DNA from 4 places in the Priestia sp. YIM B13551 genome. Region 3 is predicted to be linked to each of the others. Evidence: riboswitches for the same ligand, from Rfam matches in the RefSeq annotation. Region 3 holds a riboswitch; each other region holds the start of a gene.
The links. A riboswitch is a leader RNA that binds a small molecule or an ion and turns the genes downstream of it on or off. The one in region 3 is predicted to bind S-adenosylmethionine.
Positions count from the first base shown of each region.

Region 1: it holds a riboswitch for S-adenosylmethionine, as region 3 does, so the genes downstream of both, metK (methionine adenosyltransferase) here and ACFX4N_RS08295 (bifunctional homocysteine S-methyltransferase/methylenetetrahydrofolate reductase) in region 3, are expected to answer to the same signal.
Region 2: it holds a riboswitch for S-adenosylmethionine, as region 3 does, so the genes downstream of both, ACFX4N_RS26830 (5-methyltetrahydropteroyltriglutamate--homocysteine S-methyltransferase) here and ACFX4N_RS08295 (bifunctional homocysteine S-methyltransferase/methylenetetrahydrofolate reductase) in region 3, are expected to answer to the same signal.
Region 4: it holds a riboswitch for S-adenosylmethionine, as region 3 does, so the genes downstream of both, metE (5-methyltetrahydropteroyltriglutamate--homocysteine S-methyltransferase) here and ACFX4N_RS08295 (bifunctional homocysteine S-methyltransferase/methylenetetrahydrofolate reductase) in region 3, are expected to answer to the same signal.

Region 1 covers NZ_JBHZOX010000004.1:36,060-43,920, reverse strand. Annotated here, with positions in the region: gene ACFX4N_RS19945 (tetraprenyl-beta-curcumene synthase family protein) at 1-482, opposite strand, end outside; gene ACFX4N_RS19940 (alpha/beta fold hydrolase) at 514-1,290, opposite strand; gene ACFX4N_RS19935 (gamma carbonic anhydrase) at 1,398-1,925, shown strand; gene ACFX4N_RS19930 (phosphatase PAP2 family protein) at 2,117-2,641, shown strand; gene ACFX4N_RS19925 (glycosyltransferase family 4 protein) at 2,660-3,805, shown strand; gene metK (methionine adenosyltransferase) at 3,837-5,039, opposite strand; SAM riboswitch class I at 5,172-5,289, opposite strand; gene pckA (phosphoenolpyruvate carboxykinase (ATP)) at 5,664-7,253, shown strand; gene ACFX4N_RS19910 (DUF2584 domain-containing protein) at 7,288-7,530, opposite strand; gene ACFX4N_RS19905 (alpha/beta hydrolase family protein) at 7,585-7,861, opposite strand, start outside.
Region 2 covers NZ_JBHZOX010000009.1:84,706-92,566, reverse strand. Annotated here, with positions in the region: gene ACFX4N_RS26845 (MFS transporter) at 1-1,056, shown strand, start outside; gene ACFX4N_RS26840 (carboxymuconolactone decarboxylase family protein) at 1,070-1,483, shown strand; gene ACFX4N_RS26835 (amidohydrolase family protein) at 1,485-2,276, shown strand; gene ACFX4N_RS26830 (5-methyltetrahydropteroyltriglutamate--homocysteine S-methyltransferase) at 2,666-3,793, opposite strand; SAM riboswitch class I at 3,875-3,975, opposite strand; gene ACFX4N_RS26825 (site-2 protease family protein) at 4,262-4,741, opposite strand; gene ACFX4N_RS26820 (DUF5412 family protein) at 5,042-5,290, shown strand; gene ACFX4N_RS26815 (hypothetical protein) at 5,928-6,248, opposite strand; gene ACFX4N_RS26810 (DUF4046 domain-containing protein) at 6,971-7,744, shown strand; gene ACFX4N_RS31120 (YczF family membrane protein) at 7,837-7,861, opposite strand, start outside.
Region 3 covers NZ_JBHZOX010000001.1:1,629,324-1,637,184, forward strand. Annotated here, with positions in the region: gene ACFX4N_RS08290 (YkvI family membrane protein) at 1-556, opposite strand, end outside; SAM riboswitch class I at 901-1,007, shown strand; gene ACFX4N_RS08295 (bifunctional homocysteine S-methyltransferase/methylenetetrahydrofolate reductase) at 1,115-2,953, shown strand; gene metH (methionine synthase) at 2,954-6,397, shown strand; gene ACFX4N_RS08305 (Cof-type HAD-IIB family hydrolase) at 6,778-7,575, shown strand; gene ACFX4N_RS08310 (hypothetical protein) at 7,633-7,839, opposite strand.
Region 4 covers NZ_JBHZOX010000002.1:564,448-572,308, forward strand. Annotated here, with positions in the region: gene ACFX4N_RS12230 (LysE family translocator) at 1-189, shown strand, start outside; gene ACFX4N_RS12235 (hypothetical protein) at 356-496, shown strand; gene ACFX4N_RS12240 (DUF5301 domain-containing protein) at 603-1,016, opposite strand; gene ACFX4N_RS12245 (hypothetical protein) at 1,048-1,212, opposite strand; gene ACFX4N_RS12250 (helix-turn-helix transcriptional regulator) at 1,374-1,574, opposite strand; gene ACFX4N_RS12255 (hypothetical protein) at 1,762-1,896, opposite strand; gene ACFX4N_RS12260 (GNAT family N-acetyltransferase) at 2,077-2,577, opposite strand; gene ACFX4N_RS12265 (acetate uptake transporter) at 2,722-3,339, opposite strand; gene metE (5-methyltetrahydropteroyltriglutamate--homocysteine S-methyltransferase) at 3,482-5,776, opposite strand; cobalamin riboswitch at 5,927-6,115, opposite strand; SAM riboswitch class I at 6,195-6,305, opposite strand; gene ACFX4N_RS12275 (hypothetical protein) at 6,386-6,637, opposite strand; gene ACFX4N_RS12280 (metallophosphoesterase family protein) at 6,937-7,722, opposite strand; gene ACFX4N_RS12285 (hypothetical protein) at 7,674-7,811, opposite strand.

The DNA.
Region 1 (7,861 bases), on a different contig from region 3:
TCTAATAAATGTGAAGAGACTATATGGTAATTACAAGCTTTTCGCAAGGACTGCTGACAAGTCTGGACAAGTCCGGCTAAGTATCCTCCGTCGTCTTTATCCGCTCGAAAACGATAGTAATCCCCAAGAGGTGCATGAGGAGTCAACGCATCTGGCATCGATTCATGTAAGGCGGCAAAATCTTTAGGGTCTAGCGAATTGCTGCGGTCACATAAGTTATCTAAGTAATCGCTGATTGTTTGGTAGGCAACAATAAATTTCACGCATTCAATCATGTTTTCTTTCGCTAAAATCGATAGGATACCGCCTCCTTCACAATGAAAAGTTTTTGTATCGATACTTGCCAATGCTTGAGTACGCAATTCTTTATTAGGAATCTCTTTTGCTCGTTCGCGCCAATGATTAAGCTCATGATGAACGACAGGAAACACTTCTCGATAAATTTTTCTCATTAATGAAATAGGATGAGACGGAATCTTCATTTATTTTCACCTCAATTTCTTACCGCACTTATTAAATGTGAAGATCGACAAAACTTTTCGCATATGTAAAAACGTATTCTCTTTCAGGCTCATTAAAGATTTCGTGATACAGCTGAGACCATTCTTTGTAGATTTTTTCACTTAGCTCTATTTCATCAAACCACTGTCTAACAATCAGCTTTTCAATAATTTTATCTTCTCCTGCCTGCATCACAAGAAGCGGGACATCAGGCAAACGATCGATATCTTTAAAAGCTAAGTTGACAGCTTGGATCAATTCCCGGTACCATCTTACAGAAACTTTTGTAACATACAGTGAGTCATTTTCATCTTCATCTCGAACTTCTTGGTTTCTTGTTGCTTTTTCAACAGTGAGACCTAAATCGAAAAGTTTGTTCGGCATCACTTTATTTAACCCTTTAGATAGCATATCTAAATAAGCCGGTACTTGCTCTTTTAATCCTAGACAAGGAGAGGAAAGAATCGCACCCCATATAGGGAGGTTTTTTGTCTGGAGCGTACGAATAACCGCCAGTCCTCCCATACTGTGACCTAACAGGAAAATAGGCAAATCATATTTTTGCGCTTCACGTACCCATTCTTCCACTTCATACACATATTCATCAAAGGATAGGATATGTCCTCTTCTTCTTGTTGTTAAGCCTTGGCCAGGAAGGTCTCCCATAATTACGTGCATTCCAACCGAACGCCACATCTCAATCAGCCAGCGATAGCGTCCGTGATGCTCCGCTGCTCCATGGACCATGACAATAACGCCTTTTGGATTTACTGCTTCCCATTTATGCATTTGAGTTACTCCTTCTTCCTTTTTTTGTTTACCTGCTTAAAAAACCTTTGTACACTTACATTAGAAGATTTACTACTTTTTTTCAACTAATAAAGGGAGATGATTTGATGATTTATCCGTATAAAGAAAAAATGCCTACCATTGCACCCAGCTGCTTCATCGCAGACTATGTCACGATTACTGGGGATGTCACCATTGGTGAAGAAAGCAGCATTTGGTTTAACACTGTTATTAGAGGAGATGTTTCACCTACGATTATTGGTAAACGAGTAAATATACAAGATCAATCAACACTCCATCAAAGCCCAAATGCTCCATTGCTTATTGAGGATGATGTGACAGTAGGACATCAAGTTATTTTACATAGCTCCATCATCCGCAAACGCGCGCTCATTGGCATGGGTTCTATTATTTTAGACGGTGCGGAAATTGGTGAAGGTGCTTTTGTCGGTGCTGGAAGCTTAGTGCCTCCCGGTAAAAAAATACCACCTAATACTCTCGCACTCGGCCGACCTGCTAAAGTGATCCGCACTCTGACAGAAGAGGATTTAAAAGATATGCAGCGCATTCGTACAGAATATGTAGAAAAAGGGCAGTATTATAAGTCTATTAAGAAATCTGATTCTTCATTATAAAGGAAACGTTCCCTCAGAAAGTCACACTGAGGGAATTTTTTTAGTATCTCCACAAACTCTCCAATCATGTTCTATTCTCTCCACAATTGTAAAGAAATTTCCATATTAATTTACATCGTTTTAGTACTGCCTCCACAATTAAAGATTAAACTGAATAATAAAGACGCATTTATTGAAAAGGGAGCGACTCTATGAAAGCCAAGTTAATTCAGTATGTATACGATGCCGAATGCCGATTATTCAAAAGCGTAAACCAACATTTTGATCGAAAGCACTTAAATAGATTTTTACGTTTACTAACTCACGCCGGAGGAGCCACTTTTACCATTGTGATAGCGTGCTTGCTGCTATTTCTGCATCCTTCATCCGTCGCTTACGCTTGTGCGTTTTCTCTAGCCGTTAGTCATATTCCAGTCGCCATTGCTAAAAAACTATATCCGAGAAAACGACCTTATATTCAATTAAAACATACAAAAGTGTTAGAAAATCCATTAAAAGATCATTCATTTCCATCTGGGCATACAACAGCTATTTTTTCGTTGGTTACCCCTCTTATGATTGTTTATCCAGCCTTCGCTGCTGTTCTTTTGCCTCTTGCAGTAATGGTAGGAATTTCAAGAATTTATCTTGGCCTGCACTATCCGACGGATGTCATGGTAGGTCTGATACTGGGCATCTTTTCGGGTGCTGTTTCACTAAACATATTTTTAACTTAATTGATAGGAGGAGTACTAATGAGAATTGCTTTATTTACGGATACATTTGCTCCAGAAGTTAACGGAGCTGCTAAAACACTTTATCAATTTACTCAGTACGTCAAATCAAAGCAAATTCCCATCCAGGTATTTGCTCCTGAATTTGCTCATGATCAGTCATTTTCAACGTATGTTCACCGTTCGCCCAGCATGCCGTTTTTCCTTTATCCAAACAGCCGCTTTTCATTGCCAAACGTTCTAAAAATTAAAAAGCAGCTGCAGGCATTCAATCCTTCTATTATTCATTTGGCCACTCCTTTTACAATGGGGCTTTGCGGCTCCTACTACGGGAAAAGATTAGGTGTTCCTCTTGTCGGCTCTTATCATACCAATTTTGATGATTATTTATCTCACTATGAACTTGAAAAAATGCGTGTACCACTGCAAAAATATATGAAATGGTTTTATAAACCTGTACAAAAAATATTCGCTCCCTCTGAAGTGACCAAACAGCAGCTAGAAGAACAAGGGTTTCACAACGTAGATATTTGGTCGCGAGGAGTAAATCATAAATTATTTCATCCCCACTATGACCGCTTTGATATTCGTATTAAATATAATATAAAAAAACCCTACATCTTAACGTATGTAGGAAGATTAGCTAAAGAAAAGAACGCTGATTTTTTAATAAAAATCGCACGATCTCTACCTGATCATATCCGCCATCAAATTCACTGGGTTATTGTGGGCGACGGCCCTTTAAAAGAACAAATGCAGCAGCAAGCATCTGAGCATATGACATTTACAGGCTTCCTTGAAGGTAAGCAACTTGCTCATATCTATTCATCATCTGATTTGTTTGTTTTTCCTTCAGAAACAGAAACCTTCGGAAATGTTGTACTGGAATCTCTTGCTTCTGGAACTCCTGTAGTGGCAGCAAATGCAGGAGGAGTTAAACAGATGGTTCAGCACGGGCGAAACGGCTACCTTTGCAAACCTCACTCCTTAGAAGAATTCAGTTCGGCTATTACAGATTTACTCGATGATTTGCATCAGCGTCTTCACTTTGGCCATGCAGCGAGACAATACGCTCTTACTCAATCATGGGACGCCATTTTTCAGCATTTGCTTTCAGAATATGAAAGTGTCGTAGAAAAATCTGCTGCAGGTATTCAATGGGCATAAAAAAATCTCCGTTTTCACGGAGATTTTTTTATTATTTAGCTAAAGCTTGAGTTTTTAATGCTTCCGCTTTGTCTGTGAACTCCCAAGGAAGCTCCACATCCGTACGACCAAAGTGGCCGTAAGCTGCTGTTTGCTTATAAATTGGGCGACGTAAATCAAGCATTTTAATGATGCCTGCTGGACGTAGGTCAAAGTTTTTGCGTACTACGTCTACTAGTACTTCTTCAGAAACTTTTCCTGTACCGAATGTATCAATTGAAATAGATACTGGTTGTGCAACACCAATTGCATATGCTAGTTGTACTTCACATTTATCAGCAAGATCAGCTGCTACAATGTTTTTCGCAACATAACGAGCTGCATAAGCTGCTGAACGGTCTACTTTTGTTGCGTCCTTACCAGAGAATGCACCGCCGCCGTGACGAGCATATCCGCCGTAAGTATCAACGATAATTTTACGACCAGTTAAACCAGCATCTCCTTGAGGACCGCCGATTACGAAACGTCCTGTTGGGTTAATGAAATACTTTGTATTTTCATCAATTAACTCGTTTGGAACAACTGGATTAATAACATATTCTTTTAAGTTACGTTGAATTTGCTCTAACGTTACTTCTGGGTGATGCTGGGTTGAAATAACAATTGTATCGATGCGAACAGGTTTGTTGTTTTCATCATATTCAACTGTTACTTGTGTTTTACCATCCGGGCGAAGGTAAGGAAGAATTTCTTCTTTACGTACTTCTGTTAGACGGCGAGCAAGTTTATGAGCTAATGAAATTGGAAGAGGCATTAATTCTTTTGTTTCGTTACATGCATAACCAAACATTAACCCTTGGTCTCCAGCTCCGATTGCTTCGATTTCTTCATCTGACATTTGACCTTCACGTGCTTCTAACGCTTGGTCTACACCAGCAGCGATATCAGCTGACTGCTCGTCGATAGATGTTAATACTGCACAAGTTTCAGCATCAAATCCGTATTTTGCACGAGTATAGCCAATTCCTTTAATTGTTTCACGAACTGTTTTAGGAATATCCACGTAAGTAGAAGTTGTAATTTCACCACTTACTAAAACTAAACCAGTTGTTACGCTTGTTTCACAAGCAACACGAGCATTTGGATCCTTTGCTAGGATAGCATCAAGAATTGAGTCAGAAATTTGGTCACAAATTTTATCGGGATGTCCCTCTGTAACAGATTCTGACGTGAACAGACGACGTTGTGTTGACATCAGTTTTCCTCCTTATAAATACGATACATTGTGATACGGTACTCATTCCCTTATTTTCACTACACGTTAAAAAATATAAAAAAACCTTTCCTTGTATCGAGGAAAGGTATCAAATTCTACATAAGCCTTTCACTCTTATCGATCAAGGTTGTGCCCTTGCATCAGGTTAGCACCTTATCGTCTACACAAAAAAATGACGATGGTTGCTGGGTTTCATAGGGCCTGTCCCTCCACCAGCTCGGGATAAGAGAGTATCCGTTCAAGGACATATAATACATGAAAAAGCGCTTCACTGTCAACAACATTCAAATGGAAATCATCTCTTTATGTTTGAATCTGTTTTAATGTAACATACTCAAATTCCGAAATAGTACATCTTATTAAGAATCATCACTAAGTTTAGTTAATAAGACAGATCAAAATGAGGCTTTCACTTAAAACAGCTTCACTTTTTTCGCTCCTATCACATATACATGTGTCTAAAATAGGTATAACGTACATTTTTTTATAATACACAAACATTTTTAGTTAAATAGTATAGAATAATTAAATAAATGTGTTATACTAATTATAAATTTCAAACATTAATGAATAAATAATAGCTAAAAAAGGAAGGTAGTGCACATGAGTACTGTTGATATGTCTATCGAATTAAATGGTTTGCTTCAATTAAAAACAACAAAACACCAATTATCTGTTCCACAACTTGTTGAAAAAATTCTAGCTCGACGCGAAGGAACGCTGACTTCTACAGGTGCTGTGTCAGTCGAAACCGGAAAATATACAGGTCGCTCTCCTTTAGATAAATTTATTGTAAGCGATGCTGTGTCTTCAAAAACGGTTGAATGGGGACCTGTCAATCAGCCAATTTCTGCTCAGCGATTCGATGCGCTATACAAAAAAGTCTTAACCCACTTAAAGAAGCAGGATGAACTTTTTGTTTTTAATGGATATGCTGGAGCTGATAAAAAGTATCAGTTACCAATTCAAGTAGTTAATGAATTTGCATGGCATAACCTATTCGCTCAGCAGTTATTCATTCGCCCTTCAGCCGAACAAAAAACAAATGATGATGTGAAGCCGTTTACAATTGTAGCAGCTCCAACGTTCAAAGCTGATCCTGAAACAGACGGGACGAATTCTGAAACCTTCATTATTCTTTCGTTAGAGCGACGCATCGTGCTAATTGGAGGAACTGAATACGCTGGTGAAATGAAAAAATCTATTTTCTCAGTCATGAACTTCTTGCTTCCTCAAAACAATATTCTATCCATGCACTGTTCTGCTAACGTAGGAGAAGAAGGTGACGTTGCATTATTCTTTGGTTTATCTGGAACGGGTAAAACAACGCTTTCTGCTGATGCAAACCGTCGTTTAATCGGAGATGACGAGCACGGTTGGTCAAGCTCCGGTGTATTTAATATTGAAGGAGGATGCTACGCGAAGTGCATTCAGCTTTCCGAAGAAAAAGAACCGCAAATTTTCAATGCAATTCGCTTCGGCGCCGTACTGGAAAATGTAGTGTTAAATCAAAATACGAAAGTAGCAGATTACAATGATAATAGTTTAACAGAGAATACTCGTGCCGCTTATTCAATTGACTCTATTGATAATACGGTATTGCCAAGCGTTGCTGGGCACCCTACAGCTATTGTCTTTTTAACTGCTGATGCCTTCGGCGTCTTGCCTCCAATCAGCAAGCTTACAAAAGAACAAGCGATGTACCATTTTCTGAGCGGATACACTAGTAAGTTAGCTGGAACAGAGCGCGGCGTAACATCGCCACAGGCTACTTTCTCTACATGCTTTGGTGAGCCTTTCTTACCCCTTGCTCCAACAACTTATGCAGAAATGCTAGGAAAGAAAATCGATGAACATAATGTAAATGTATACCTTGTAAATACTGGATGGACCGGCGGTGAATACGGCGTGGGCGAACGAATGAAGTTAAGTTACACTCGAGCTATGGTTCAAGCAGCCCTTGAAGGAGAACTAGCTAATACCGAAACAGTAACAGATGCTATTTTTGGTTTATCGATTCCAACTCATGTTCCGGGAGTTCCTGATGAAGTGCTTCAGCCTTCTAAAGCATGGAACGATGCGACAGCTTATAACCAAAAGGCAACTGAGCTTGCTGCTAAATTCAAAGCTAATTTCAAGCGTTTTAATGATGTAGCATCTGACATTTCAACATTAGGCGGACCTAGAGTCTAATAAAAAACCGATCGTCTATAAGACGATCGGTTTTTTAGTTAGTCGAATGTAATTTTGTCAGTTCATATGTGACAATGGTTTTTTCCTGCTCCATTTCTACCTTACGCACAACAGCAGTTCCAATACATTCTCCATTTTTCGTTTTGTGAATGTTTAATGGAATATCTAACGGATACAAGCGATATCCTTTTTTCTCAATTTGAAAAATGTTATCCGTTACACGCTTTTCGTTGCCTTTTGTCACAATCATTGTATTTAATTCTAGCGGCATCCCCATTTTTTCTCACTCCTCACTGTTATTCTACTTGTTTTCTCTATCGTAGCATATCTTTTATTGCGCTTTCATCCACTTCGTTAACTTCTTCACCGTTTCTCGGTTTTCTTTTGGTGGAAAAGCATGTGGAAAGTTTTCGAAGTACCAGCTGGTAACTTTTTTATTGGACTTCTTTAGTTTAGATTCGAGCTGATAGGAATGATCAATCGACACGTTTTTATCTTCTAAACCATGAATAAGCAAGACCGGCGGCTCGACGAGATGAGCACGATGCAAAGGTGTCCTCCATTCGTATCTTTCAGGATATTTAGAAGGCGTTCCTCCAATCACCCGC
Region 2 (7,861 bases), on a different contig from region 3:
GGAATTATAGCTACTTTAACTCAAGTTGGATATGCTATTGGGAATCTAACTTTAGTGCCACTAGGTGATTTATTTGAGAGACGTAAAATCATCTTATCGCTCCTGATACTAGTTTGTTTAAGCCTTATTGCTTCTGCTATATCAACTAGTTTTATTTGGTTAATAATATCCAATTTATTATTAGGATTCTTTACTATTGTTCCACAGATTATAGTACCTATAGCTGCTGGTCTTGCTAGCGATAAAGAAAGAGGGAAAATCTTAGGTAATGTAGCTATAGGTTTAGTTTGTGGAATCTTAGGGGCACGTTTTATCAGTGGAATTGTAGATACTTACTTGGGTTGGAGGGCAATGTATTGGATTTCATTCGCATTTACTTTGTTAGTAATTCTACTCATTAGAATTTACCTTCCACAAAGTAAAGGTAAACAAACAATGAAGTATGGAGAATTACTTGCTTCACTTTGGCCACTTTTTATTAAGGAAAACATATTACGAAGAGCATGTATTAGCCAAGGAATGATGTTTGGAGCTTTTAGTTTGTTCTGGACTACATTGGTTTTTCGACTAAGTAATTCTCCTTTTCACTATGCGAGCAGTGTTGCAGGGACAATAGGTTTAGTGGGAATAGGTGGAGCATTTGCTACACCCATTATTGGCAGAATAATTGATAAAAAAGGGGCTAATCTTGCAAGTATACTTTGTATGAATCTTTCATTGGTTTCATTCTTGATTTTTATCTTGTCAGGTTCGTCTCTAACGGCCATTATCATAGGAAGTTTATTAGTAACAATGGGAACTCAAGCTAATCAGGTAGCTTGTCAAGCCAAAATTTTTCAATTATCTGAAGAAAAAAGAAGCCGTCTAAACGGTATTTATATGGTTTCTACTTTTTTAGGAGGAGCATTAGGATCATACTTAGGTACGCTCGCCTGGAGCCACTTTAAATGGATGGGAGTTTGTTCTGTAGGTTTTATTATGGTTCTTTTTGCCTTCACTTCAATCATCGGTGTAAAGAAGAAATTAAATTCAATTCAACAAGTGAAAATTAATTGAGGGAGAAGATATTATGTTAAAACAAGATGAAAATTTCAAAAAAGGTTTAGAAATTTTAAAACAAATTGATGCTGACAACTATGAGGAAATCGTAAATAGTTTTAAAGACTCCATTTCACCCGACTTAGGAACATTAGCAGTGTCATTCAATTATGGTCAAATATTTTCTAGACCGGGTTTAGATTTGAAATCACGTCTTCTTGCTACTGTTGCAGGCTTGACAGCGCTTGGAAATACTGAACAATTAAAATTTTATATTAATGGAGCATTAAATGTAGGTTGGACTGAAGAAGAAGTTATCGAAGCAATGTTACAAATGATTATCTATTCTGGGTTTCCTAATGGATTAAATACTATCTTAGGAGTGGCTACAGAAGTTATTGAAGAAAGAAAAAATAAAAATTCTTTAACTAAAGTAGGTGAATAACTTGATTATAGATAGTCATTCACATGTAACATTTCCTGTTTCTAAGCATATTCAACTTATGGATGACTTAGGAATTAATAAGACTATATTATTTTCTACATTAATCCACCCGGAAAAAGCTATAAAATTAAATTCATTTAAACAAGAAATGGAAGCCTTAAATCAAATTCTTAATAATAATGTCAATAGTATAAGTGCTAGAAAGAATTCTATGAAGGAACTGGTAGAAGTTGTTAACCAATATCCAGATAAGTACATTGGTTTTGGTTCTGTCCCTTTAGGATTAGAAGTCGAAGAGACAAAAAAATGGATTAAGGAATACATTGTAGCCAATAACTTAAAAGGGATAGGTGAGTTCACTTTAGGAAGTGGCCAAATTGCTTTCTTAAAACCAATCTTTGAGGCATTAAAAGAATTTAAAGGTTTGTCAATCTGGATTCATACTTTTGCTCCTCTGCAATTAGATGACATTGTAGAATTAATAGAGCTAGCAAAACAATATCCTGAGATTCCAGTAATTTTTGGACATTTAGGGGGTATAAACTGGCTTCAAACGATTGAACTTGTTAAAAACACTCCTAATGCTTATATTGATACTTCAGCTTTTTATACTACCTTTGCTTTAACCTTAGCGATGAACGAGATTCCAGATAGAACTATATTTGGAGCTGATTATCCATATGGAGATCCTTACATTACTATAGAGGCAATTAAGCGTTATGCACCTAATGCAGAAGTTGAGAGAAAAGTTTTAGGAGAAAATTTCAGGAAACTGTTAGATAATATAGCTTAATTATTAAATAGCTTAAATTGGAAGGGGTGGAATAATTTCCACTCTTTTTGTTTTTTGATATTCTAATGGTATTCAGTGTATAAAAGGACTTGATTTCTTTTGTATAGCTTTTTATATTAGATTTTAATTTGCCAACTAAATAAATAACAAAATAACGAACTTAAAGCTTTTTTTAGACGAGTTGGCCTAAAGAGTCTTCTCACAAGTTAGTAAGCCGGCACTAAACGCTGACTAACTACCAACGGGAGCTCATACTACCTAAATTACAAGCAAATAACAGTCTGCAAATTGGCTGCCAACTACAAAAAGCGTGTAGTTAGTAGCCAATTTACATTCTTCTACATGTCCAGGATACTTCTTATGTAAAATAAAACATCAAATATCGCTCTTTAGTTAGCTTCCCAGACATCTTGGGCAATTTGAATTACATGTTTAATTTTATTCCATTGCTCCTCTTCTGTTAATTCATTTCCTTCTTCTGTACTTGCAAATCCACATTGAGGACTCAATGACAAGTTTTCCAGAGGAATATATTCGCTTGCTTCTTTTATTCTTTGCTTAATAATCTCAGCTTCTTCTAATGTAGGGAACTTAGATGTTACTAATCCTAATACAACGGTTTGGTTGTTACGTGTAAAGCTTTTTAACGGTCCAAAATCTCCTGAACGGTTATCATCATATTCAAGGAAAAGTCCATCTACATGTAAGTTAGCAAAGATTGCATCAGATATAGTATCGTAGCCGCCACTTGTGATATACGTAGACCTGAAGTTTCCACGACAAATATGCATCGTAATGAGCATATCTTCAGGCTTTTTAGAAATAGCATCATTTAAGCAACTTACTCGCGTATCAATAACGTCCTTTACATCCATACCAAGCTTCTCAACAACTGCATCTATACGTTCTTCAGAAACAAAATCAATCCAAGAAGTATCATCTAATTGTAGGTAACGGCAGCCTGCATCATAAAAAGCTTGAATGGCTTTTTGATAAGCAGCTACAGTATCATGATAAAACTGCGTTCTGTTTCCGTTGTAATATGTATCTTCTTGAATTCGAGTAAATAACATGTTGGGGCTTGGAATTGAGAATTTAGCAACTTGGCTTCCATCACCATACCGTTCAACAGCTTCTTTTAAGAAAGTGAAGTGTTCCAGCATATAATGATGATTGAAGTCTACTTTACCTACTACCTTAATCGCTTTATTTTTTGTTTTTGCACCTTTGAATTGACTGATATATTGTGTTTCGAACTCCTCTATGCCTTCTAAGCCTGATAAGAAGTCCAAATGCCACCAAGAACGTCTAAATTCACCATCAGTGATAGATTTAAGCCCTACCTCAATTTGTTTCTGAACAAGTTTTTCAATTTCTTTGTCCTCTACAGATTTTAAATTGGTCTTATTGATTACCCCGTTCGCATACGCTTCTCTTGCTTCTTTAAGGGGAGTTGTTCGTAAAAAGCTGCCTACGTGATCAGCTTTAAATGGAGCTTTCACTAATGTCTTTGTCATGGTTTTGTTTCCTTCTTTCTGTTCAAAATAAAAAACCTCTTCTTAAAAATAAGAAGAGGTTAATAATCGTTATGAGCTCTCTTCTTATCTTCAAGCAAATTGCTACTGGAATTGGCACAGTACCTTAAAAGTCTGTTGCCGAGGCTTCCTAGGGCCAGTCCCTCCACCTCTCGAGATAAGAATATTTAATTTAATTAACTAGGAAAAAGGTTACACTTGTTTTCTTAACTTGTCAATAAAAAGATTGAAAAATCAGAAACAAAACATCTTTTATCTCACAACTTACGCATTATTTAATGCAGTAAGAGTTCTTATTTATTTTTTGTTGGACAGGTAAGTTTACTGCAGTAGCTACATCATAGTATCTAAAGAATTACGACTTGATTACTAATCAGTATCTATTTCAGTACCGTTGCCGCGTTAACACACGTTGTGGACGTACAGTTTTAATTAGCCTCTTTTCCTTTATTAATCCGGATTACACGTTATCTTTCCATATCTCAATGCATCATAGATAGCTCGCCCATCACTTAAACTCGTTTCTGAATATTCAAAGGGTAAGAGCGAGAAAACAATATAATAAACAGAGAAATAAACAAATTGGTAAGAAAAGAGATTCTTTGGGAGAACACCCAACATAATTAAACCATACACAAGAAGGATAGACGCTAAATTAGCTATGGTACCTCCAGCATAAACACAAGCATGAGTAAACCTGTTATCATACTTTAATTTTTCGTAAATACAAAAGGAGTGCAAAAAATAAATAGATTTTATTTTAATTTTTTTCCACTTAAAAATTGTTTTCCCTTGTCCAATGGTAAAATCGATCCTTCCTCCTAAAATAATAGCCATAAGTGAGTGCCCCAGTTGGTGAATAACAGACACAAGTGGAATGACAATTAAAAAAGAAAATAATAATTTCGGCATATCACTCCATCCAAACATACCTGTCTTCCCTTCATTTTAAAATAATCTTACGTTTGATATTCCACATTTTCATCTATCAAAACCGGTAATTTTATGAAGGCTGTATAAGAGAACGTTGCTTTTCTATGCTTTGTGTTTATGATTTCCATTAGGTCAAGTAAATAATTAAACCGGACTTTCTTTACAATAAAAAGAGCTACCTCCAAATAGAAAAAGGTAGCTTGCTCTACTCAAGAAAGAAATTACATATGTTAATCGGGTTAAAACAATTTAAGTATTTTAACATGATAAAAATATAAATAAAGCGCTTTCGTTCTTTTGTTCTATTCACTTAATTCACCAAATAATACGTATAAAGTAGAGCTTTACAGAGCCAATGGTGGTGCTACTACGAGTTATACTCTTAGAGGAGAAGTCAGTAATAATAAAAATAAGGAATCAAAAAATATTTACTGGGGATATGACGAAGAAAAAGATACAGTATCGTGGGAAAATAATCGTACAGTAACTATAAATGGTCATACATTGGATGTTGAGAAAGACAAGTATGATTTTAGAAGAGAATAAGGATAAGCAAAGCAAGCTTACTTTGAAGAAGCTTGCTTTTATTTGTGAAAAGACGTCAATAACCCTAAAAGGAGATTATAAATTGAGTTTGGTAACTTATTAAGTTAACTACATTTTTATAGAATATATACGGTCAATTGTCTACTTTTTAGATTTAGGCATCTCTATGTATGTTCAATTTATATCGCTTTTTTAACCAGAAATAAAGAATAAACTCGCTGATTATAAAAAAAATTACACTGCTTAAGCTTTATCATGGATTAGTAAATTGATTCCTGCTGAAGTAGCTTTTAAATTATTTCTTCTGGAATTCCTGTTAATCTTGCTATTTCAGTAGAGTTCATGCCTTATTCTTATGTAATACCATCTACGTTTATTCTAAATGGAAGTAATATGACTACAACGAATCTGTTTATGTTACTTCATTATAACTGAACAATATCTGTATTAAATAACATAGTCATAAATGATAGCTTAACGATGAAAAAGACGCCATTATTCTTCTACTCTATAGAATCATTATCGATAGTGCTACCGTTAATGACAACGCTAGGAAATTTTAGACTTGATCAACAAGGAGATTTCAAACGATTTATCAGTATATAAACAAAAAGCGACCTTGTTGGCCGCCATTACCCTACTCGCTATTCCTGAATAAATTCAGAGAAAGTTGCTTGGACCTTTTTCTATGGTAATAAGCATTTTTAACTCGTTTTACTCGCTCTCTATTTGTAACGTAATACTCTCGATCGCGATCCGAAACGCAAACCTTGCAGTATGGACCAAGTTGACCGAATCCATCGCTTTTATAATGATAGTTCTCGGCCTGTTTTAATTCGCGGCATTTACGGCAAGTCTTAGCGACAACTTGGCCGTCAGCGTCTGTAAAGTATACGAATCCTCTCGGCTTTGTTCTTTCGTCATATTCCTGTGCCAATAGTTCTTCTCGTAGACTCATAATTCGCTCACCCCCTCACTCGCCATGGTATTGCTACTAATTTTCTTTTATTATACGAATTAATTCCTCTTGATACCAGTCCGCAAATACATTAACTTCTTAGCGTATAACAGTTTCTTCTCCTGAAGATGCTTAATTGATTCGACCTTATTTAAGCTGTGCAATTCTTCTTTTGTTAAATTTTCTAAACTGTCTCTCTAATTATCATTGTCGAAGGCTTACAACGAGTGTAAGGAGAAAGAAGTTTTACACTAAAAAATGCACGACCTATAACGTCTGTAGCAAAAACGAAAACAGTAAACAAAAGACGGTGCGGAAATTACGCTAGGTAACAAGGAGGGACCAGTCCTGAAGGCCTGACCGTCTAGTAAAACTTTTATAAATAAGTTCTCTAGAAGTCAGTATCATATTTTTAATGAAACCTTAAGGTTATTTTCTATATAAAGGCGGAAACTCTTGTAATTAGAAGGAATGTTTCCTTCATGAAGAATAAACACTCGATAAGTGGAGGAAACTACTCAAGACGCTATAAAGCGTCTATTTGGAAATCCTCATTGTTGCGAGTTGACAACATATATCAAGGAAAGCTACTGATAAAGAATCAGTAGCTTTTCTTGTCTTTTTAATATGTATTTCATAGAGATTTAGCCTTACTTGCATATAAATTCCATTATTATACACAATAATAATAAAATATAATTTCTTAAAAGGGGCTTTCGATAGTGAAAAGAGAACAAGTCATTGAAGTTTATAAAGATGTTCTAGAGAAGAGGAGAAAACGATTTCCTAATTATTTTTTTGTAGGTAATGAAGGGAAAAAATATATGCGCTACATGACATGCTACTTACTTGAACAACACTTATCGATCTCCATCGTTGAAATCCCTTTTCAAGTAGGAGCAAATACATTATGGTCTCATCGTCTTAGACCCCCTGCCATGCTATATGGATGGAATTATTATGAAGTCATAGATAATGCTTACCCAGGAAAATTTAAACCTTGGGAGTTTCAACAAACTCCTGATAAATATTGGGACGGAGAAGAAGGAAAGAGAAGGGCCATTGAGGCGGTAAGATATGTAATAGAGGAAAAAATGAAGATTCCCATGAAAGAAATACCCTCTCAAATTAATTTTCATTTTTTTAAACAACATGGTTTAGGTGGCGCATTTACCCTTCTAGGCTATTCTCCTTTTCAAATAGTTGAAGCGATTTATCCTGGTGTCTTTAGGCCGTGGCAATTTTCTCATGTTCCCATGAATTGTTGGAAAAATGAAGAATATATTCGAGAGGCAATGGATGATTTCCTTTTCAAACAGCTACGCTTTTCTTCTTACAACGAGGCTTTTATCCAATTAAAGGGAAGCCATTTTAATAATTTTCAGTTAACAGGTCTTTTTCAAATGGCTTTTGGTTCCAGAATGAACAACGTAAAGAAATGGATAAAAAACCAACTAAATAATCTAGATGATGAAATATTTTATGTGAACCATTGATTAATGAAAGAAAGGGTTGAAACGAATAGCCTGAGCTAAATTTCTATTATTTTATTTCATACATTTAAAAATAGAAACTTATAGCTGCGTAGCTACTTGCTTTGATTCCTTTTCTTT
Region 3 (7,861 bases):
GACTAACCGCCCACTTCCACTGCGTGACGAGCGTTAGATCCGGCTTCGTTTGAATCAGTGAGAAATAGCTGATATTTGGCACAAAGATGATAAAAGCAAATGAAAGCATCATCGGCACAACAAGAGAATTAACCATTAAAATACCGTTAATTCCTTTTGCGATAAATATATAAGTTAAAACAATTGTAAAAATCATCCCAACAGGAGGCCACAGTCCAAACTGCTCTTTTCCTATTGCCCCCGTACTAGCTAGCATGACTGAAGTTACTCCAAATAAAATGACAATCATTACACCGTTTACCGCTTTTCCAAGCACATCACCAAATAAATATGTATTAAGCTGCTGATAAGAAGAAGCCCCAATTGCGTGCGAAAGCAGCATCATTTTTGAACCTAGCCAAATAAAAAACAAGCCGCTGACCAAAATTCCGACCATTCCAAGTTCCCCGTACTGTGTAAAAAATTGAACGATTTCCTTGCCTGTTGCAAAACCGGCTCCTACAACGGTGCCTACATACGTAGCAGCAACCTGCAGCGTGAGTTTCCACCTTTTCATGCCCATCACCCTTCTACCCTTCATAGTTCACTATATGTAGAAACGATTAAAAAAAGACGAGCCTTTTTATGTGTAAATCTACGCATATCCCAGCGCTTGTGCCTTTTCGTTTATTTTTTATTTTTCATTTTCTTTTTGTATTTCTCACAAAAAACTCCTTAACCCCTAACATAACAGTCATTTTTAAACAAAATATACGGATATTTTCCCTTTAGCTTTTAAATTCCCCTCAATATTTGCTGGAAATTCACAATTTACTGTTGTATAATTTCTAAAAATCAGATAAATTATTAAATAAGTATTCTTTCTATTTAAAAAAATATGTTTCAATTATATACAATTGATTCTTATCATGAGAGGTGGAGGGACTGGCCCTTTGAAACCTCAGCAACCAGTCGTTAGAGACATGGTGCTAAATCCAGCAAGCAATTTATTGCTTGGAAGATAAGAAGGCGAAAAAAGTCTTCTTCTTAAGAAGACTTTTTCTATTTTATCGGCATATTGCATAAAACGAATCACTCGTGAAATAGAAGCGGAACAATTTAAGGAGGTTTTGACATGGGGTTACTTGAAGATTTAAAGTCTAAAATTTTAATTGGGGATGGTGCCACTGGTACCCTCCTTTACTCACACGGTATTGACAGCTGTTTTGAAGAACTAAACATCACCAAACCAGAAGAGGTTTCTCGTATTCACAGAGCCTATGTAGAAGCTGGTGCAAACGTTATTCAAACAAATACGTACGCTGCTAATTATCAAAAACTTGCCCGTTATGGATTAGAAGATTCAGTCAAAGACATCAATGTTGCTGGTGTAAAATTAGCGAAACAAGCTGCAAAAGATAAGGCTTACGTGGTTGGTACACTCGGCGGAATTCGTTCTTTCCAAAAAAACGCTATTAGTTTAGAAGAGGTTAAGCGAAGCATTCGTGAACAAATGTTTTGGCTTTTAAATGAAGGCGTGGATGGCCTTTTATTTGAAACATACTATGATTTCGAAGAATTAAAGACCGTTCTTACACTGGCAAGAAAAGAAACGGATAAGCCTATTATTACCCACGTTTCCCTGCATGATATTGGCGTGCTGCAAGATGGCCGTCCTTTAGCAGATGCATTAAAAGAATTAGAAGCGTTGGGAGCAGATGTTGTCGGGCTAAACTGCCGCTTAGGTCCTTATCATATGATTCAGTCTCTTGAAGAAGTACCGCTTCCTGATCGTGCTTTCTTATCTGCTTACCCTAATGCCAGCCTTCCGGCGTATGTGGAAGGAAAGCTGGAATATGAAACTAATGAAGACTACTTTGTAGAAAGCGCGCGTTTATTCCGCGAACAAGGGGTTCGCTTAATTGGAGGATGCTGCGGTACAACACCAGCTCACGTACGCGCAATGTCATCTGCCTTAAAAGACCTGCCTCCGATTACAAGCAAAGTCGTTAAAATGAGACCAGCCGTTACGGTTCAAGAGCGTGAGCAGCAGGATAAACCTCATATGCATGAAATTGTGAAGAAGCGCCGCTCGGTTATCGTCGAGCTAGATCCGCCTAAACAGCTTGGTCCGACGAAATTTTTAGAAGGCGCAAAAGCACTTGATAAAGTCGGCGTAGATGCTATTACATTAGCTGATAATTCTCTTGCCTCACCTCGCATCAGCAACTTGGCAATGGCAACACTGATGCAGCAAGAAACAAAAGCACGACCGCTTATTCATATTACCTGTCGCGACCGAAATTTAATTGGACTTCAATCTCATTTAATGGGACTTCATACGCTAGGAATGAATCAAGTGCTTGCAATTACCGGTGATCCGTCAAAAGTTGGCGATTTCCCTGGCGCCACTTCGGTCTACGATTTATCTTCATTTGACTTGATTAGTTTAATCGCTCAGTTTAATGAAGGACTATCTTATTCCGGTAAACCGCTTGGTCAAAAAACCAATTTTTCCATCGCAGCTGCCTTTAATCCAAACGTGCGTCACTTAGACCGAGCCGTTCAGCGTTTGGAAAAGAAAATCGACTGCGGGGCTCACTATTTCATTACTCAGCCTCTCTATTCAACTAAGCAAATTGAAGAGGTATATGAAGCAACCAAACATTTAACAACACCGGTATACATCGGGATCATGCCGTTAACAAGCGCAAGAAATGCTCGATTTATTCACCATGAAGTACCTGGAATTAAATTATCAGAAGATATTCTAGAACGCATGGATGCAACGGGAAATGACCGGATTCGCGGTGAAGTCGAAGGTCTTGCGATTGCAAAAAACTTAATTGATACAGCATATGAGTTATTTGACGGTATTTACTTAATTACGCCGTTTATGCGCTATGAAATGACCGAGATTCTAACACGCTATATTCATGACAAGCAACTTGTTACATCAGAAAGGAAGATATAAATGAGCTCACTTATCGAACAACAACTAAAGAAGCGAATACTCGTCATCGATGGAGCAATGGGAACGATGATTCAAGATGCTGATTTAACCGCTGAAGATTTTGGCGGCGAAGAATATGAAGGCTGTAACGAATATTTGACTCGAACAGCGCCTCATGTGATTCAGCGCATTCATGAAGAGTACTTTGCAGCAGGTGCCGACATCATTGAAACCAATACGTTTGGCTCAACATCTACCGTACTTGATGAATACGATTTAGGTCACTTGGCTTATGAATTGAATATCGAAGCTGTGAAGCTTGCTTGTGCAGCCCGCGATAAATATTCAACTCCCGAATGGCCTAGGTTCGTAGCTGGAGCTATCGGTCCTACCACTAAAACTCTCTCTGTTACCGGAGGCATTACATTCCCTGAGTTAGTAGAATCGTACGAAGAGCAAGTTCGGGGTTTGTTAGACGGCGGCGTTGACTTACTTTTAGTCGAAACCTGTCAAGACATGCTGAACGTAAAAGCCGCGTTTCTAGGGATTACAGCGGCGTTTGAAAAACTAAAAACCGAAGTTCCTATTATGATTTCAGGAACAATTGAGCCTATGGGAACAACTCTCGCTGGTCAAGATATCGAATCTTTTTACTTATCACTGGAACACATGAAGCCTCTTTCAGTCGGACTTAACTGCGCGACAGGCCCTGAATTTATGACGGATCATATTCGCTCTCTTTCAGACCTAGCCACTTCAGCAGTTAGCTGTTATCCAAACGCTGGACTTCCGGATGAAGAAGGCAATTATCATGAATCCCCTGAGCTGCTTGCTCAAAAAATTAAAGGGTTTGCTGATAAAGGCTGGCTGAACTTTGTAGGCGGATGCTGTGGTACAACGCCTGCTCATATTAAAGCACTGGCTGAAGCGGTAAAAGAGGTTGCGCCTCGTTCGCTCGATCGCTCCGAGCATAACCATGCTGTAACCGGTATTGAACCACTTGTATATGACGATTCTATGCGCCCTCTTTTTGTGGGAGAACGTACGAATGTAATCGGTTCTCGCAAGTTCAAGCGTCTGATTGCAGAAGGAAAAATTGAAGAAGCATCTGAAATTGCGCGTGCTCAAGTTAAAAATGGTGCTCACGTTATTGATATTTGCTTAGCAGATCCAGACCGTGAAGAAATGGAAGACATGGAGGAATTTATTCAAGAAGTTGTAAAAAAAGTGAAGGTTCCTCTTGTAATCGATTCAACGGACGAGAAAGTTATTGAAAAAGCTTTAACGTACTCACAAGGTAAGGTCATTATTAACTCCATTAACTTAGAAGATGGTGAAGAGCGTTTTGATGCAATCTTACCGCTAGTAAAAAAATTCGGTGCAGCTCTGGTTGTCGGTACAATCGATGAAACAGGCATGGCCGTTACTGCAGAACGAAAAGTAGAGATTGCTAAACGCTCACATGATTTGCTTGTTGAAAAACATGGCTTTAATCCAAAAGATATTATTTTTGACCCTCTTGTGTTTCCTGTAGGGACTGGTGATGAACAATATATTGGTTCTGCTGAAGAAACAGTTAAGGGAATTAAAATGATTAAAGAAGCCCTGCCTGATTGCCTGACCATTCTTGGCGTAAGTAACGTGTCATTCGGTCTTCCTCCAGTCGGACGTGAAGTACTAAATGCCGTTTACCTTTATCACTGTACGCAGGCTGGACTCGATTATGCCATTGTCAATACCGAAAAGTTAGAGCGCTATGCTTCTATTCCAGAAGCTGAAATTGAGCTTGCTAATGCGTTATTATTTAACACAACTGATGAAACGTTAAGCACGTTTACCGACTTTTATCGTGATAAAAAGAAAGAAGCAAAAGTAGAAATTTCTACGTTAACACTCGAAGAACGATTGGCAATGTATATTGTCGAAGGTACAAAAGAAGGATTGCTTCCTGATTTAGAACAGGCTTTAGCTCAATATGATGATCCGTTAGATATTATTAACGGACCGCTTATGAAGGGCATGGCGGAAGTTGGACGTTTGTTTAATGACAACCAGCTGATTGTAGCAGAAGTGCTTCAAAGTGCGGAAGTGATGAAAGCATCCGTTGCCTTTTTAGAACCTCATATGGAAGCAACTGAAAATGATTCTGGAAAAGGCAAAGTTATTCTTGCAACGGTTAAAGGCGACGTGCATGATATCGGTAAAAACTTAGTAGACATCATTTTAAGCAACAATGGTTTTAAAGTAATTGATTTAGGGATTAAAGTAACGCCGCAGCAGCTGATTGAAGCAGTAAAAGAAGAAAAGCCAGACATCATTGGCCTGTCAGGTCTTCTAGTAAAGTCAGCTCAGCAAATGGTTTTGACTGCCCAAGATTTAACACAATCAAGCATTGATGTTCCAATTATGGTAGGAGGCGCTGCCCTTTCCCGTAAATTTACTGACTTTAAAATTGCCCCGGAATATGAAGGTGCGGTCCTCTACGCCAAAGATGCGATGGACGGATTAGCGTTAGCAAATAAGCTGCAGAACAAAGAAGAAGTTATTCAGCTTTTAGCAGATTTAAAAACGCGGCAAGAAAAGAAAGTAACGGTTCGAGAACGCCAGCCTCAAACCGCTCAAGCAGCTACGGCTGTTTTAGAAAGATCCGCCATTTCAACGGACGCTCCTGTTTTTGTACCCGCTGATTTAAAGCGGCACGTTGTCAAACACTACGATTTGGCACAGGTTCTTCCGTATATTAACTGGCAGATGCTTTTAGGCCATCACTTAGGACTAAAAGGAAAAGTGAATAAGCTGCTTGCTGAAAAAGACGAGCGTGCTGTTCAATTAAAAGAAACCGTTGATGACCTGCTCGAACTGGCACTAAAAGAAAACTTAATTAAGCCAGCGGTTATTTATCAGTTCTTCCCTGCTCAAGCAGACGGAAATGATTTAATTATTTATGATCCTGCTGATGAAAAAACAGAAATTGAACGCTTTACCTTCCCTCGACAAGCAAAAGGACAGTTCCTGTGCTTATCTGATTTTGCAAAGCCTAAAGAAAAAGAGATGGACTATGTATGTTTCTTCTCTGTAACAGCAGGAACAGGCATTCGCGAACGCGCCGCGAAATTCAAAGAAAACGGCGAGTTTTTAAAGAGTCACGTGTTCCAAGCTCTTGCGCTTGAACTAGCTGAAGGATTAGCAGAACGTGTTCATCAGCAAATTCGTGACCGCTGGGGATTCCCCGATTCGCCTGACTTTACAATGGCGGAGCGTTTTTCAGCCAAATACCAAGGTCAGCGTTTTTCATTCGGATATCCTGCATGTCCAGACCTTGAGGACCAAGCAAAACTGTTTAAATTACTTAAACCTGAAGACATCGGCATTCAGTTAACAGACGGTTTCATGATGGAACCAGAAGCTTCTGTTACAGCCCTTGTTTTTGCACATCCTGAAGCGAAATATTTTAACGTATTATAAAATATGGCCGCGGTCTTTTAGACCGCGGCTGTTTTTTTACAGTGAACAAATCTGAAAAAAAGGCTGCGACAAATGTATTTTAGCTGAAGAAAGATCCGAACGGTGAATTCAGATTCTTGACTGAGAATCAACTCCATTCGGATTTTTTCATTATGATGGTGAACTAGATTTCATGTAGCTGTTTCTAGCTGTTGATTGAAGGGCAAGGCGAAGACTCCTGCGGGAAAAATTGATGTAGTTATGTCTCAATCTCTTTGAATTCACCGCCGGTTTGAGCTTTTTTTATGAGTTTCTTGGGAAACACTGATAGAATAAGGAATGTAATAAATTTGTAACACTCTTATCACAGCAAATTTTTCAGGGAAAGGAATTTTCAAGAAATGATCAAATTATTTGTAAGCGACTTAGATGGCACTCTTTTACACGAAGAAAAATACGTAGAACAGCATAATGCAGACGCACTTAGTGAACTTCAGCGCCAAGGAGTAGAGGTTTGTCTTGCTTCTGGACGAATGGATACGGAAATTTTAAAAATTTCTACTGATATTAACAATACATTTCATCGCATAAGCCAAAACGGCGGATTTGTGTGGACCAAAGAAAATCAAGAACTTCATGGAAAAGTGTTTGAAGATGATTTAGCGGTTCAACTTTATAAAAAAACGATAGATCCTAACCGTATTACGCTTGTCTGTTCAAACGACACCAATTATGTAGAGCAGCGAAATGAAATTATTGAAGCAATTGAAACTCACATGTTTTTCCCTATCGAAGAACAAATTGGAATGACAGATTCATTTGGTCACGCTCTTTCTCCATCTAAAATCACGGTTCTTGGAGATCATGATGAAATGGTAGCTCTGCAAAAAGAAGTGAACGAAGAGTTTGGTGATTATATTGATACATATATTTCTGCCAAGCAGTGTTTGGATATTATGCCTAAACATATCAGCAAAGGAAATGCCATTGAAATTTTATTAAATCATCTTCAGCTAAAACCAGAGGAAATTGCATGTGTGGGGGATTCATTTAATGATATTCCTATGTTCCAATTAACGCCGAACAGTTTCGCTATGGCTACAGCTCCTGAAGCTGTTCAGCGCCACGCCTCTGCTGTTGTGTCATCAGTTAGTGAAGCAGCGCGTATTGTTTTAGAAAAAAATAAGCAAACAACCTAAAAAAAGCGGTCAACGTTTAAATTGACCGCTTTTATCTATTTAATAAGAAAACGGTAGTTATTTTTTTCGTAAAGAACGAAAAAATTCACCTAAGCTTTTTTGCTTCCCATCTGCATGCTCTCCGTGATTAACCAAGCTGCTGATTCTTTCTCGTCGAACAACAACCATAATAAGAGTGGCAAAAAAGATAATGGAAACGGCAATGACAACCAGTGCAAGAACGGATGCTACAATAGCTTCAGAAGTCGTTAGTGACGATAGCATCTGCCTCGTACACCTCCATTTC
Region 4 (7,861 bases), on a different contig from region 3:
ATTGCTGCCGGAATATTAACAGGGATTTTAATTCATGACCTAGGCTTAATGACGATTGTCTCTGGAACTAGAAAAGTGCTGAATCAGCTTTATATTAAATGGGTTTCTATTGCGGCAGGATGTGTCTTAATTGGTTTTTCATGCTATTTTCTTTATCGTTTCATTGGGAATCTGCGCATGTACTTTTAATGTTTCTACATATTTTATGACTTGCTATATCCCCTCTTTATCTAGTATAGAGAGGGAATTTTTATAATCTATCAGGGACTATCAGACAAAAAGTTCACATTTTCGTCACATTTCTATTGATTTTTTTCTCTTTTTATACGAAAATATAAAAAAGGGAGGAAATATCATGAAAATCAAAAAAGCACTTCGCATCTTTATTGGATCAAACGTTCTTGTATTATTAACATTCGGCCTTCTTCCAGCACTATTGGTTAACCCTGATATTGACCTAATTCAATCATTTATTAATTATATAGGCAAGGATTAATTCCGCTTTAAATAGTCATAATTTTCAATCTATTATTTTAATAAAAAAAGACAGCGCAGGCTGTCTTTTTTGGTAGGTTTGAAAAAGCTTATGGTACTTTTCAGGCTTATTTAGTTGAAAGCAGCTTTTTAACATCTACTTTTTGATCTTTAACAATCGTATATGTCGCCTGTTTTTTATCTTCAAAGCTAAACGCTTTTATGTAGTCATTATCGTAAATCGTTAAGCCGTACGCATCTTTTCCGTTTTCGACGATTTTTACCCAGTAAGCTTGGTCAAACTTTGGGTCGAGCTCCTTGCTTTTTTTTACTTCTACTTTTGCCAAAGAATGTACGATTTGCTTTATCTCTTTTTTATCATCTACTACACGTTTTCCTTCGTCCGTATCTATTTCAATACGCGTAACGTTTGCTTCATCTACTTTTATGACGTCTTTTAACTGATAGGCTTTCCCGGTATATGTAAAATAAAATACGACGATAAATAAAAGTGCAGCTATAATAATCGTTCTTTTTTTCAAAAGGAACCTCCTTTTCTACATCACGCTGTATTCACGTGATACACCTTTTTATTCCTCCTGTTCCGCAGCCCTTTAGTACAATGCTGCTTCCTACAAGTAAACTATACGTTAATCCCGGAACAGGAAGTACTAACGTTACCATCAACAGTAACATGCCCGTACTTGTAAGAGCTACTCCGGCAGCTCGATTTCTCATTCATTTCACCACCGTTGCTCTGTAAATCTCTTTTTATAAAGTGATAGAAGTAATATTGATCTACTATTTACTTATGTGCTTTTAGCTTATAGTACAGAAATGTCAAAACTTCTACTAGTAAGATCGCTACTTCACATTACCTTCTCTTTTTAACTAACTCATCATGATTTATGAAATAAAAACAGCTCATCTACTGTTGCTCCCAGCTCTGCAGCCAGTTGAAAAGCAAGGGTCAAGCTTGGATCATACTTATTGTTTTCAATTGCATTAATCGTTTGTCTCGATACGCCGCATACTTTTGCCAATTCATCTTGAGACATTCGTTTGCTTTTACGCAGTTCTTTAATTCGATTTTCCACCATTCATCACTCATCTCTAAAATGTAAAAAACTTTTTACATCCATATCTTATATTATCTTCCTTGTTACTGTCAAATATATTTGACAAATCAATGTCTCTTACCTACCTAAAAAAGAGATTTAAATATAACGAGATTAATCCAATCTAAAGACGAAAAAATGGGAGAAATGATTGAGTATGAATCGCTTGTTACACCGCTCTTGATTTCCGTGCAAGGCTTCGCTTTCCGCGGGCGGCCGCTGAGCCTCCTCGTCGCTTTCGCTCCTGCGGGGTCTCATCTGTGCCGCTTTTCCCGCAGGAGTCTTCGCCTTGCCCTCCAATCAACCGCTAGAAGCAACGAAATAGATTAAACACATGTTCACCCTCTCAATAAAAAAAGCCGTACTTATTCATGTAAATACCATCTTTACTTTTACATATTTACAATAACTACACAGAAATTAATATAAAAAAGCACAAACTCCTTAAAAGAAGCTTGTGCTTTTTTATTTCATTGTCTGTTTGTTAAAGCTCCTTACTCATATTAAACCACTGCACGCCTGCATGCTGAGACTCCGCTACTCCTTGATTCACATATCCGTTTTTTTCGTAAAAAGGAATCAATTCTTCTTTACATGTTAAGGTAACCGTTAAGCGCTGTTTGTTCCGCGCTTGTTTTTCAAACTCTCTTAGCAGCATACTCGCAATTCCTTTATGATGATGCTTGGGATTTACAACGATACCCAAAATACTTTGATGACCGCCTGTCTCAGGGTTCGAAATCGTTTTTTCAAACAAATCATCCGTAATAAACGGAGCTGAAATGACGGGACCGTTCACATATCCGATTATTTCTTCATTTTCTTGGGCGATGATAAACGTATCAGGAATGGTGTTGATCCGCGTGATGAATGCGTCTTTTGAGGCAGCCTCTTCAGGTGTAAAGCCTTTGTTTTCTAACGTAATTAATTGGTTTAAATCTTTTTCATCCACTTGTCTTATAATCATTGAAACGTTTCCTTTCATTATGTATTTCTCTTTTTTCTCTAAAAGCTTCTATTACATATAACTATCTCTTTCTACTATATATAAAAACGCCCAAACAAAAAAGGATTGACCTCTGCACCATACAGAATTCAATCCTACTTCGCTTTTTAATTAACGTCTTGATTATTTGATAAATGCACCAAACGGCTTGCCCACCGGAAGCACAACTCGACCGTAGTGAGTATTTAATACAGCCGCTGCAGATCCATAGAATGAAAACAGAGCAATTAATAGCTCTGAAACTGCTGCTAGTAAGTGCGTGTACTCATATGCCACACCAAATGTACTTAGCGATAATCCAATGAATAAGAAATCGATTAACACAAAAATAATAAATAATACTTTATGAGTGCCCATTGCTCCAACTGTCATAAAAACGCTGAAAATCAAGTAGCCGACAAAAGCAAATGCGAGCTGCTTCGGATCCGCTTCTTTTGCGAGCGCTTCCCCAAATGCTCCAAGCTGAATAAGCCATGTCATAGCTACACCTAGCCAAAATAACCCGAAGGCACCAAAAGCAGTTGCGCCGAAGGTATTATTATGTTTGAAATCTTGCATAGACGCGATTAACTGCCCTACCCCGCCTAAAAAAATCGCCCATGGCAATACCAATGAAACACCATCGGTTACCCCAAGCTTTTGAAACGATGCAACAAGTGTCACCATGGCAAGTCCAAATAGACCTAGCGCTGATGGATCCGCTGTTACAATTTTAACGTGCTGCGTGCTGTTGTTACTCATGTTGTACCTCCCTGATTTTAAAAACACCTTTAAAAAGATACAAAAATGTAGGGGAAGTGTCAATGGATATTTTTGGCCTTTTAAAATCCCATAAGAACAAGCAGTGTAGCGGTTACACTGCTTGTTCTTTAATTTCTTATCATTAAACGTTTTGTAATAAATTTTGTCTGGTTTGTTTTGCGGACTCAACCATGACTTTTAAAGCTTCAACCGTCTCGCTGATTCCTCTTGTTTTAAGGCCGCAGTCGGGATTAATCCAAAATAATGCAGGATCAAGTACCTGCAGAGCGCGGTCAATGTTTCGCTGAAGCTCTTCAAGCTTCGGTACGCGCGGACTGTGGATATCATACACGCCAAGTCCGATTCCTTGATTGTACGTATGTTTTTCAAACGCATAAATTAATTCACCGTGGCTTTTAGACGTTTCAATGGAAATCACGTCGGCATCAAGCGCTTTGATGGCATCAATAATCTCTTCGAATTCTGAATAGCACATATGCGTGTGAATTTGCGTCTCGTTTTGCACCGATACCGTGGCTAGCTTGAACGCATACACCGCAGCGTTCAAGTAGCTGTCCCAGTTTTCTCGTTTTAATGGCAGTCCTTCACGCAGTGCCGGTTCATCTACTTGAATCATTGAAATGCCCTGACTTTCAAGTGCTTCTACTTCTTTTCTAAGAGCAAGCGCAATTTGATTTGCCACGTCGTAGCGCGGGATATCATCACGCACAAACGACCAATTTAAAATCGTAATCGGACCCGTCAGCATTCCTTTAACCGGCTTATTTGTTAGAGACTGTGCGTAGACCGTTTCTTTGATCGTCATCGCCTGCTCATACGATACATCTCCGTAAATAAGCGGCGGCTTCACGCAGCGAGAACCGTAAGATTGCACCCAGCCAAACTTCGTAAACTGAAAGCCTCCTAATTTCTCACCGAAGTATTCGACCATGTCCGTACGCTCAAACTCTCCGTGCACAAGGACATCTAAGCCGATGTCTTCTTGAATTTCAATCCATTTTTTTATTTCCTCGTTAATGTACGCTTCATATGCTTCATCGCTTAACTCGCCTTTACGCCATTTTAAACGCTCTTTTCGCACTTCTTTTGTTTGCGGAAAGCTTCCAATCGTTGTCGTTGGAAGAAGCGGCAGTTGAAACGCTTCTTGCTGAACGCGTTGACGTACGTCAAACGGCGCTTGTCGCGCTGCTTTATAGCTGTGCAGCTGCTTCAGCTCTTTTTGCACGTCTTGATGATTTCGAAAAGATGAACCATTTAATGCTTGAATCGCCTGTTTGCTTACGTTTATTTCTTCTTCTATCGACTCTTTTCCTTGCTGCACTGCTTTTGTTAAAAGCGTGATTTCCTTTAGCTTTTCATCTGCAAAAGAGAGCGCATTTTTCAATACTGGATCAATGGTTTCTTCATTTTTCACCGTGACAGGAACATGTAATAAACTTGATGAAGGCTGCAGAATCAAACGGTCTTTTGATACGGCTTCTTCAATTTCACTAAGCGTTAAAAGCTGTTCGTCCAAGTTTTCACGCCAAATGTTGCGTCCGTCAATCACTCCCGCAGCAAGCACTTTATCAGTTGGAAAACCATATTTATTAAGCGCAGTGAGATTTTCGCCTCGGTCATGCACAAAGTCTAAACCGATTCCTTCAACAGGAAGAGACACAACTTCTTTGTAGTGATCAACGCTGTCAAAATACGTTTGCAAAATGACTTTTACATTCGGTGCCGCTTCCTTCAAAGTTTGATAGACTTCTGTGTAAAGCGCCAGGTCTTCTTTTGATAGCGTTGTAGATAAAATTGGCTCATCTATCTGCACCCACTCTACTCCTTCTGCCTGCAGCTCCGCTAAAATAGTTGCATAAAGCGGAACAAACTGTTCAACTACTTCTTTAAACTCACTTTTTTTATATCCTTTTGACAGCTTCACAAATGTTACTGGACCTAGAATAACGGGCTTTCCTTCAATATTCAGCTTTTCTTTTGCTTCTTTGTAAAACTGAAGCGGGCGATTTTCTACAAGTGCCGGCGTACATTCCTCAAGCTCCGGTACGATGTAGTGATAATTTGTGTTAAACCATTTTGTCATCGTAGAGGCTACCGCACCTTTTGTTCCTCGGGCGATGTCAAAATACGTTTCAAGCGATACCGGTCCTCCGTCATACTCAAAGCGCTTTGGCACTAGACCGAACATAACAGCTGTATCTAACACGTGGTCGTATAAACTGAAATCGCCGACTGGAATTAATTCAATTCCTGCGTCACGCTGTTTTTTCAGATGCCCTAGACGAAGAGCTTCAATTTCTTGAAGAAAGATATCTTTCTCCAGCTTTCCTGCCCAAAACTGCTCAAGCGCTTTTTTCCACTCTCGTTTTTCACCAATTCTTGGATAACCTAAGTTTGAACTTTTTACACTGCTCATTTTTTCCACTCCCTGTATATTTTTTTATCGGTAAACTAAAAAATCTCCCTTTTCGAAATGAAAAGAGAGATAATACGCATACTTAACTAGAGTTGAGACAGCCTGTTTTTCTCAACACGTATTCCTCACTCCTCTCTATATCCCGTAGAGCTTAAGTGCATACAACAGGCAGGTCTCCTGACTTAGGTTCATCGCTTCCTATCCCTTCCCATTTCAACATGAAACAGTGGTTAATAAGTTGCTCCCCATTACAGTGGCGGGACCGCGCCGGCTTTTCACCGGTCTTCCCTTTTAAGCTGCGTACATTCGTTACACAGCACCTGATGCATTTTTATAAAATTGTCCATTCAAAACATATTCACATAAAATAAAAAGCCTCTCTATCACGAATAGAGAGGCATAGTATCTATGAAATCCTCTCTTATTTTTCAAAGCTGTACGCTTTGCAGGATGTAGCACCTTTTCAACAAGAATGTTAAATGGTTGCCGGGCTTCACAGGGCCAGTCCCTCCGCCTCTCTCAATAAGAGTTTTAATTGTTTATAATATTTTGAATGTAGAGTCATCTTAACACCTTAGATTTATGTTGTCAAAAGAAATTTCAAAAAAATTAGTTTTTAGGAGGCGTTGACGCTAATTTTTGCCTTAACAATTTGTAATCGTCTTTTCGGTGCGTTTCAATTAAATCTTTGGCTCCCTGGTGATATCCTGACGAATAAATATACTCTACCGCTGTTTCGATAAGCTTTCTTTTTTCTTCGGCACACTCCCGGTCCATTAAGGGGAACAGTCTACCTAAAAGGTCATTTAAATCTTCCTTGATAAAACGATCAAGTCCTTCTTGCATCTTTTCGTTTGCCATGATTGCTCCTCCATTTGCTGTGTATGTTCTAAGCCTCTATAAACAGGCATTTCACTGTAAATTTTAAGATAAAGTTAAGTCATTAAACAGTATATCAAGTGAATGTTTTTCTTCAATTACATATGTAATACAAATATATGACAAATATAGAGAATATATCATCATTCATTATCTATTATAACGTTTGACTGAGCCTTCTGCTACAAGGTTTCTGTAAACATTATGCATAATCTTCCAAAAGTCTGCCTGTGAATTACGGGCAGGCTTTTGGCTAAACATAGCTTTCTATTCTCTTGTTTTTACAAACAATTTCTTCGAGGTCGTCCAAAATCCTTCCAAAGAAGAGGTCCTAATATGTTGTACCTGCTTACAAAAAACTCCGTAAAATTATAATTATTTAAAATTAAAGGCGGCTCAAAATCAAGAGGAGCACCGGCGCCTCCTGACAATACAAAATCAGTGCCTCTTCCAAGCGTAAACGACCCGTTTCTGTTTTTTCTAATAAACTGCTCGTCATATGCATGCACATGGCTGACTAACACTTTTTTCACGCGGTGTTCTTGAATTAAATCAAAAAATTCTTGACTTTGAGGAGTCGTTACAGGAAACCCTTCAAGATTTGACCACCGGCCAATATTTGGCTGCGCATGCATGGCTACGATGGTATTACGAGGAGCATCCTCTAGCTGCTGCTCTAAATAATTCAGCTCTCTATCTGTAAATCCATATATTTTATTCTTGGGACTGATGACATTATTTAATGCGATGCACCGAAAGTTAAAGACAGGAATATCAATGACCCAGTGTACTTTTCCGATAGTGGCTCTGAAGTTTTCGAGATTGCTTTCACCAAGGTACAGTTCATCATGATTCCCTACGCATACAAACATAGGAATGTTTGGTGCGATTTTTTCGACAACCTTAACAAAGTGCTCCAAATACTCTTTTTCCCCTGTATAGACGGTGTCTCCCCCATGAATAATAAACAGCGGGTTCAATTCCACCGCCTTTTTTAATACAAGCTCAAATTCACCGTTCATCGTGTAACAATTATCGTTTGATCCGTCACCTCTACTGTCACCCATAAAAACAAAGTTAAATGGATCGGATTTAATTGTTTAATTCTTTGCTTTAATAACTTTTCAGAACGTTCATGAAGCGTCAAATTCATCAACTAGTTAATCCCCCTATTAATAAGTAAACAAGCTTACTTGTTTATATGAG